4 regions of the Paenibacillus sp. FSL H7-0735 genome follow, and region 3 is predicted to be linked to each of the others. Evidence: riboswitches for the same ligand, from Rfam matches in the RefSeq annotation. Region 3 holds a riboswitch; each other region holds the start of a gene.

Region 1 (2,204 bases), 180 kb from region 3:
CCCGTCTTCTCATTTCTGCACGAACATCCCTTAGATCTGTTGTAGCTACTGCAGCAGCTGTTCCAAGCACCTCCAGATAAGGGGCGGGTGTTCGTAAGTGTGTAGATAAAATGGCGGAGTCCCGTTCGAAAGCTGATAAAATCATCGGAAGCAATAAATAAGATTTCACCAGCATGTTGTCCCTGCTTTCTGCTCTATGCATGAATCTCATCACCTCTAATAGGAACGTATATTCGTATTCTAACCCGATATTCCAAAAATAATCAATGGTATTTCTAAACAGCTTATCCAATGTGATTAAATTCACAACTAAATAACGAAGAATAAATTATATTAAAATTGTAATAATAAAAATTAATGTATAGGACGCACATAAGGGAGAATTATGATGGAAAAAGAGGGCAGCCTCCAGCGTGGATTGTTTTTTGGTTTAATTCTGAGTGTTCCCTTATGGATATCCATATTGGGCTATATACAGTTACTTTAAAATTTAATGAAAAACCTTATGCGAAGCGCCTTTAGGCGCTTTTTTTGTATGGTAATAATGAGGGGGATCATCGAAAGGAATTGATTGACAATTGTGGGTGTGGGGCGCTAAACTGTTATTAATTCAAAAAGTATTAAAAGTCATAGACGGTTATTGGAGAGAATGCTTCGGCTACCAGTTCTGGACTTGCAGTGTAATACATATATATAGTCATGATAATAGCAAACCGTCTGAAAGGGCGGGACGCAAAGTCCAGGAGTCTAAAGTGTCTTAAAGGCACAATGACCGTCCGACTGCCATGAGAAGGGAATTCCACTTCTTTTTGGCGGTCTTTTTTGTTGTTAGGTCCTTTAGAGTTTCTGGTAATTATTCTGATTAATATAAATCATAGTTTTAGGAGGTGTGCCATTTGAAAAGAAGAATAAGACCGTTACTCTCGCTTGTATTAGCTGGGATTTTGACGGTAGGTAGTGGGCTTTCCTCATTAGGAGCTGGAGTTGCTGGAGCTAGTAGTTCTTCTACATTGGGAATTGCAGGGGTCTACAACGTGTTTATTCTAGGGGATATAACAACGGTTTCGGATACGGAAGGAAGGTTTGCTGCTGGAGGTAACGTTAACTTAACCAACTATAGTGTTGGAGATAGGTTGACCGCTGCTGAGGTTTCCTTGACTGACACACTTGTTGTTGGAGGGAATCTTACTTTCAACGGAGGTACTGTTTATGGGAATATCGTGCACGGGGGAGATTTTTCAGGGAATGTAACGCTCCTCAAGGGAGGTACAAAAAGACAGGGGAGTACGATTGACTTTTCAGCCGTAGGTCAGTCTTTGAAGGACAAATCAGCAGAACTTGCAGCATTGCCGGCGAATGGAACAACAGTGTACCAATATGGCAGTCTTACCCTGACAGGTACAGATCCTGCGGTCAATGTTTTTAATGTTCCAGGAGATAACGTCTCTAATACCTATGGAATTACAATAAATGTTCCTTCAGGATCTACAGCAATTATTAATATTGATGGTTCTAACGTAAAAATGAAAAACTTCGGATTTCTACCTAATAACGTGTTGAACAGCAAGAAAATTTTGCTTAACTTTAGCCAAGCTGCGTATCTGGATATGGCAGGCATAGGTGTAATGGGAAGCATACTTGCCCCCTATGCTCATGTTGATTTTATTAATGGTCAGATTAACGGTACTTTAGTGGCGGCTTCACTCAAAGGGACTGGTGGTGGTGAATTTCACCACTATCCATACGATGGTGATGAACCTGGACCAACGCCGACACCAACGCCAACAGTGACACCAACGCCAACGCCAACAGTGACACCAACGCCAACGCCGACAGTGGCACCAACGCCAACGCCGACAGTGACGCCAACACCAACACCATGTCCGACACCAACGCCGACAGTGACGCCAACACCGACGCCAACGCCTACGTCAACACCAACAGTGACGCCGACACCGAACACCATGTCCGACACCAACGCCGACAGTGACGCCAACACCGACGCCAACGCCTACGTCAACACCAACAGTGACGCCGACACCGACGCCAACACCAACACCGACACCAACACCGACACCGACGCCGACAGTGACACCGACACCGACGCCGACACCAACACCGACGCCAATACCAACGCCGACGCCAACAGTGACACCGACGCCGACAGTGACACCAACACCGACGCCGACAGTGACACCAACGCC
Region 2 (2,204 bases), 4.2 Mb from region 3:
TTGAATTATTATAAGGGATCAAATCACTTAAAGTGCTCATTACTGAAGCCAGTGAAAGATTCTTGAGGGTTGGAAGCTCTTCTGAATAATCAGCATCGGCCAAAGCCTCACGTTTGGTGATTGTGCTGGGGTCAATATGATTTAGGCAGTGCACCAAATTATCGCGCAGGTCCCCAGTGACCGGTATCGTTTTGGACAATAGGATTTTTCCGACAAAGGTTGGATCAATATCAAATTGAATTAAAGTTGCTGGATGATTCTCCCGTTTAAGATTACAGATGGTCATATCACTTAAACGTGATCCAAGCACTATAAACAGATCGCTTTTATTCAATAAATCATCCCCGTGGGTCGAACCGCCAACGCCAATAGGACCATGATAGAGCGGGTGATCCCAGACTATAGCCCCTTTTCCACCAGGAGATGTTACTACAGGAATATTAAAAGTTTCTGCGAGTTGAACAAGCTCTTTATGTGCTCCGGAGCGGTTAATTCCTTTACCCGCAATAATCAAAGGATTCTTAGCAGCTTGAATAGCATCGATGACTCTATCGATATTTGCTTGACTAATTAGAGACTCTCTTTCAGGGATTACAATATTGCATTCTTCCAATACTTCAGTTTGTACATCAAAAGGAATACAAAGATGAACAGGACCCCGTTTGGCCAGGGCCACAGAAATCGCATGATTAAAAATAGTACCAAAGTGATCCCCACGTTCAACCAATTTACTGAACAAGGTGGCAGGTCTGAACATATCAGCTAAATCAGCCAGAAAAGAGGTGGAGTCCTGACATTGAGGAATTCCAAGCTCTGTAATGGATTGGTGGCCAGTAATAAACAGGACAGGTAGGTTGTTAGCTTTCGCATGAGCTGCTGCTGTGAGCAGGTTAGTTCCACCAGGACCAGAAGTACCAAATGCTACGCCTAGGTTACCCGTTTTCAGCGCATACCCTGCTGCTTCGAATCCGGAGCTTGCTTCATGTCTACCGGGAATAAATTCAATACCGTAATCGACCATCTTTAGAACTATTGGACAAATCGATTTGCCAATGATCCCAAAAGAATGGGTGACTCCTAGGTTACGTAGTGCTTCCGCCATGTAATCTGCGACTGTCTTCAAAAGAAACACCTCACAAGTTTTTTGATATATATTAGTTATTAATCTACCGAATAGATACGATAGATCAATATACTCAAAAAGTAAAAACCTGTGCTCTATAGTAAGCACAGGTTGGTGGCATAAGGCGCCGCAAAGACTGAACAATAGTTCAGCCGTCCTGGTTCCTCTGCAACCTGGCAATCATGGCCTCAAACGAAAAAATGAGGCTGTAGATCCATGGTTTTGCGTCATCCTCTTTCGAGGATTTTGCCAATATTAATTTATAGTTGATAAGAATAATTTTCCTTTACAATATATTCCTCATTAATTTTTGTCAACATAATCCGCTAAAAAAACTCGAAATTTGACGAAAGTCTTGTCCAAGAGATGAAGTTTTGCCTCGCGAAAAAAACTGCCACCTAAGACTCAGCTTAGGTGGCAGTTGATAGTTTTGAACTAGAATTTAAAGATATGAATGGTTTTTTGCAGATTAAATACGGCCTGGGTCATTTTTTCCGTTTCTTCTGCAACAGACTGCAGGGCATTAATCTGTTCATTCATAGCCGCCGATACCTCTTCAGTGCCTGCAGCGGTTTCTTCGGTGATTGCTGAGATATTCTCAATTGCACTGGAAATTTTCAAGGCACTTTCTAGCATAAGATCACTCTCCGCAGAGAATGAAGAGATTTGCTCGGTAATGTACTGCACGCTTTGTACAATTTGTGCGAAAATATGGGCAGATTGAGTGATCATTTCATTCTGAACCTGCACAACCTCTTCATTGATGGCGATATTATCGATGGCTTGTTTAATATCTGACTCAATGCTGCGGACCAAACCGAATACTTCTTTTGTGGAAGCCGTAGATTCCTCAGCAAGCTTGCGAACCTCTTGAGCGACAACGGCAAAACCCCGACCATGCTCTCCGGCACGAGCAGCTTCGATGGAGGCATTGAGTGACAGCAGGTTGGTCTGCTCAGCGATCTCTGTGATGGTCTTGGTGATCATCGTAATCCCGCGGGCATTTTGTGAGAGAGCTTCAATAGTATCAGCCACTTTTTGTGTAGCCTCTATGTTTTTACGCATGCCTTCAGCCTGTGTA
Region 3 (2,204 bases):
TAACTCCGCTCGACTTGCATGTATTAGGCACGCCGCCAGCGTTCGTCCTGAGCCAGGATCAAACTCTCCAATTAGTATTGAAAAGAGCGATATGCTCATTTTGAAACATCTGACGAGAAAATTAATTCTCTAATTTTGGATATCACTTACGTGATTTCCTACTCACTCGTTGTTCAGTTTTCAAAGATCAAGTTCTCGTTGACGCCGTTTAATGTCTCAGCAGCAACTCTTATAATATATCATGTTGTTTTCAGAAATGCAAGCTTTATTTTTCGAAGCTTTTTATCAGCCTCGTCTGTATCGCCTGTACGCTGTCTAACAACGCTTACCTATAATACCCCAACTATTAATAGAAAAGCAACCCCTAATATAAAAATAAACAACTAGCTTAATAATTAAGCTAGTTGTTTATTTAATAGAGTTATGTTTCTAGCGGCGAATTTAATAGTATTTTGCCGCAGTATATTTGCTTGAGGCTTTAATTAAATCGGTTTTCTTATCACTCTTTGCAAGTCCTGCATCCACTGTAGTATCAATGGTAACCCACTTCCCATTAAGCAATACTTCGTTCCAGGCATGATATTGCGTAACGTAGCTTGTATTCCCCATTACCAACTTAGCAGGAACATCTACACTCCGCAGCATTGCGGCAAAAAGAGAAGCGTAATCATAGCAAATCCCTTTTTTAGTAGTCAATGTCTTATCGATGCTTGGAATATAATCAGTAGTTACACTATTAGCAAGAGAGTAGTCATATTGTACATTCGCAACTACATAGTTATAGATCGCTTTAACTTTCTCTTCGTCTGTTGTTTTGCCTTGTACTAATTGTTTAGCTTTGACAATCGCTTTATCAGAAGAACTCCATTTCACATTCTGTACGGAGCCCAAATATACGGAATTCGAGTCACTCATGGTTACGTCTACTACTTCGGAATATAACGCTTTGTATTTATTACCGGTTGTGTTCTCCAGAACCGAAACCTTATAAGTCCCATTTCCTTGTTGCAAAGGGAAGTCCTCAGCTTGTCCAGAAGCATACAAGTTATAAGTATAGCTGCTGTTATCTTTGGTGATCATGAGTTTGATTCTTTTATCTTTCGGAATATCATAGTTAATACCAATAACACCTTGAGCCACTTTGGATGTAATCAACCAGCTGGCATCTGCACTTGCAGCTTGAGCTGTACTTACCGGAACTGAAGTCATTAGGACGAACAACGCCACCAGCATAAAATATACCTTTTTCACGGATAAAACTCCTTTCGGTAGCTGGCTGCCATCCTTTCGGGAAGGCCCTTTAGCTTTGCGTCCCTACCTTTCGATAGGTTTGCCGTTATCGTATAAGCTCTATCTGTTCTAGCTTTACTAGATATAATTGATAGAATCCATTTGAAACAAACAAAAAAAGCCTCTTCATTCGGTAGCTGGCTGCCATCCTTTCGGGAAAAGGCCCTTTAGCTTTGCGTCCCTACCTTTCGGAAGGTTTGCCGTTATCGTGTTTAGCTTTTATAGTATAATACTATCATATTTATAGTTGTGAACAAGACCTAATTTACTAGATTACCCATTATTTTATAAATATCTCCCGGTATTTGTGTTTTCTTGTCATTCACTATTCTCATTTTGTTAATTTAGCATGAACAATCAGCCGATGCGTTGGATTCACTAGCGGATCACATGTAATCAGAGTAAGAATCTTATCCTTGTCATTCCCGTCAAGAACGGAGACATCACTCGGATCTACAACAGAAATATCGTATACCTCATAGTTAAACACCTGATCACTAGTCTTTACCGTGATAACATCCCCCACAACAACCTCATTCAATCTGTTAAACAAACGACCCGTAGTTCTAGCCCGATGCGCCGCGATTGCAGCATTTCCGATCTCTCCAAGGGGTGCCGTTTCTTTCATATGGGCTGCAGCATGTTTCATATTAGCTTTTGTAGCCCCTTCTAATACAGGCAGCTTCAAATCAATCTTACCGATTTCAATTAGTGCGATTACTTTGCCACCGACCTCAATCTCCGGTTCAGGCTTTTCTGTCTCTTGGGGTTGGGACTGTGCCTGAGCATCCAGAACCGATTCCTCTGCTAACAGCTGAGTAACTTCAGCATACCTGCTCTTCAAATCTGGCTGGGGAGTACTATCGGCAGTGCTTAGTTCAGCCGTTTCTAATAACTTCTCCTGCTGCCTGTCG
Region 4 (2,204 bases), 370 kb from region 3:
CCCTTCGCGAGAGGAATTGCTGCCTCCCCCTCTTCTTCGGAAGGTGCCGGCGCTGGTGCGGCGCTAGGTGTCGGTGCCAGACCAGTATTTAATTTATCTCTGGTCAGGGTGTAGTTGCTATTCATAAATGTTTTGATTGTGTCTGCACTGTTATTTTCGTAAAGCATTTTTCCCCAGCTCATCATATACGTCCATTTACTTTGCGATTGCTGAAGCTTCTCCAGATTAGGCATTTCACCATTCTCCCCGATCGCAATCGGTTTGCCTGCGGCTAGACTCAACAAGCTGTCATAGTATTTTTGCTGGTAATCATTTTCGTATATATCTGCTGCCAGAATATCTACTTTATCAGCACCTGGATAAGTTAGCGCATAAGGATCTGACCAAACATTGGGAGCATTCGGACTCCATACCCATAACAAATTATTTAATTTATGAACGTTAACAAAACGGTCATACATTATATTCCATAGTTTAGAAAAGTTATTTTTCTTCCCCCACCAGAACCAGTTCCCGTTCATTTCATGATAGGGTCTCCAAAGCACCGGAACATTGGCATCGCGCAAGCTTTTTAAAGAGACTGCCACCTTATCAAGCTCAGCGATCAGATTATTATATTGCTTGGTACCCGGTGTAACGTAACTATCGAACTCACTCTGGCTGAGTGTTTTTTTCACATTATCCCAGTCATAAGAGGTGCCCGGCAGGTTAGCATGAAAAGTCATAGCTACGATCCCGCCCGCTTTATTCCAGTTGATGGCGCTGTTCACCACATTTTGACGTTGCCAAGCCATCGTTGCTTCGGACTGACCACTGATCGCACCCATTTCATAACCGTGAAGAGCCGCATATTGTCCGCTGGTTCCCTTCAGCATATTGTTAATTTCATCTGGACTTTCTAAATAGTCATGTTGACCAGCAATAATGCCTTTTCCTGAGATCGAGTAAAAATAGTTAAGCAGCTTTACGGCTTCAGGTGAGGCACCTGGGGTAACTGGCGTTCCAGAATTTGAAGCAGCTATGACAATAGACGGCGAAATCCCAACAGCAAGCGGAAGTGCAGTCAGAAACAGGACGAGTGACAGAAATGCACCAAACAATCGATACGTACGGTAAGCTTTCAAAATATTCTCCCTTTCGGTAGCCAGGCTGCCACTCTTTCGAAGGCCCTATAGCTTTGCGTCCCTACCTTTCGATAGGTTTGCCTTTTCAATTTAAGAGAAATAATCTCTCTTACCGTAAGTATCGACGACAATTAATGATATATTTAGTGTTTTTATGACTTTTTTTGATAATTGAGTCAATTTACCTGTTTCAAGAAATTTTGAATTGGTTAAATAGATAGGTTAGACCTATGAAATGAATTGTTGTAGTTCTATATCATTCCAGTCTAAAGTAATACGAATGTTATCTTCTTCTACTAATTCAGACCCCGTCTGTACCTCTATAAACTCAACATCCGTCAAAGCAAGGATCGCGTGTTTCGTTCCTTCCGGTATACGTACCACGTCCCCAGCCTTCACATTATGTTTTTTCTCATTCAGCACAATACTTGCTTCGCCGCTGACGATTGTCCAAATTTCACTACGCTTGCGATGTAATTGATAGCTGATATTATTCCCCTCGGATATAAAAATCCGTTTGGTCAGCACTTCATTGCCTTCATCATATTTCACATAATCAATAACTTTGTAATGGCCCCAGCGGCGTTCCTCGTACATCGGTCTCTGTTCAAAGGTCTTCAGCACTTCTTTAATCCGTGGGCTCTCAGCTTTATGGGTAACTAGAATTCCATCCGGGCTAGCCGCAATGATCAGATCCTTCGCACCAATTACCGTAATCGGAATGTCCAGCTCATTAATCAAGCAAGTCCCCTCAGAATCCGCCGTCACAAAACCTTTTCCTACATGCTTGCTGCTCATTTCCTCTGTCAGCGTATTCCACGTTCCAAGATCCTTCCAGAATCCATCATACGGCTGCACCACAATATGTTCTTCTTTCTCCACCACTTCATAATCAAAGCTGATGGAAGACAATAGCTTATACTGCTTCTGCAATTCTTCATATCCTAAAGGCAACCCTTTACGCTGCAAAATATCTAACAAGTACCCTAAACGGAAGGCAAACACTCCGCAATTCCACAATGCATTTTGCTCGATGAGCTGTTCTGCTTGTATGCGGTCTGGTTTCTCTTGAAAGTGACT

The links. A riboswitch is a leader RNA that binds a small molecule or an ion and turns the genes downstream of it on or off. The one in region 3 is predicted to bind cyclic di-GMP.
Region 1: it holds a riboswitch for cyclic di-GMP, as region 3 does, so the genes downstream of both, NSS82_RS32615 (choice-of-anchor A family protein) here and NSS82_RS03495 (transglutaminase-like domain-containing protein) in region 3, are expected to answer to the same signal.
Region 2: it holds a riboswitch for cyclic di-GMP, as region 3 does, so the genes downstream of both, NSS82_RS22735 (thiamine pyrophosphate-binding protein) here and NSS82_RS03495 (transglutaminase-like domain-containing protein) in region 3, are expected to answer to the same signal.
Region 4: it holds a riboswitch for cyclic di-GMP, as region 3 does, so the genes downstream of both, NSS82_RS05020 (glycosyl hydrolase) here and NSS82_RS03495 (transglutaminase-like domain-containing protein) in region 3, are expected to answer to the same signal.

Annotation. Positions count from the first base shown of each region.
Region 1 covers NZ_JBBOZH010000001.1:603,372-605,575, forward strand. The annotation lists gene NSS82_RS02700 (hypothetical protein) at 1-202, opposite strand, end outside; cyclic di-GMP riboswitch class I at 698-788, shown strand; partial or broken gene NSS82_RS32615 (choice-of-anchor A family protein) at 888-1,739, shown strand; gene NSS82_RS02705 (LPXTG cell wall anchor domain-containing protein) at 1,987-2,204, shown strand, end outside.
Region 2 covers NZ_JBBOZH010000001.1:4,983,995-4,986,198, reverse strand. The annotation lists gene NSS82_RS22735 (thiamine pyrophosphate-binding protein) at 1-1,132, opposite strand, end outside; cyclic di-GMP riboswitch class I at 1,288-1,384, opposite strand; gene NSS82_RS22730 (methyl-accepting chemotaxis protein) at 1,559-2,204, opposite strand, start outside.
Region 3 covers NZ_JBBOZH010000001.1:785,258-787,461, reverse strand. The annotation lists rRNA gene NSS82_RS03500 (16S ribosomal RNA) at 1-74, opposite strand, end outside; gene NSS82_RS03495 (transglutaminase-like domain-containing protein) at 442-1,251, opposite strand; cyclic di-GMP riboswitch class I at 1,265-1,345, opposite strand; cyclic di-GMP riboswitch class I at 1,420-1,502, opposite strand; gene NSS82_RS03490 (class D sortase) at 1,622-2,204, opposite strand, start outside.
Region 4 covers NZ_JBBOZH010000001.1:1,156,264-1,158,467, reverse strand. The annotation lists gene NSS82_RS05020 (glycosyl hydrolase) at 1-1,124, opposite strand, end outside; cyclic di-GMP riboswitch class I at 1,137-1,216, opposite strand; gene NSS82_RS05015 (sugar phosphate nucleotidyltransferase) at 1,353-2,204, opposite strand, start outside.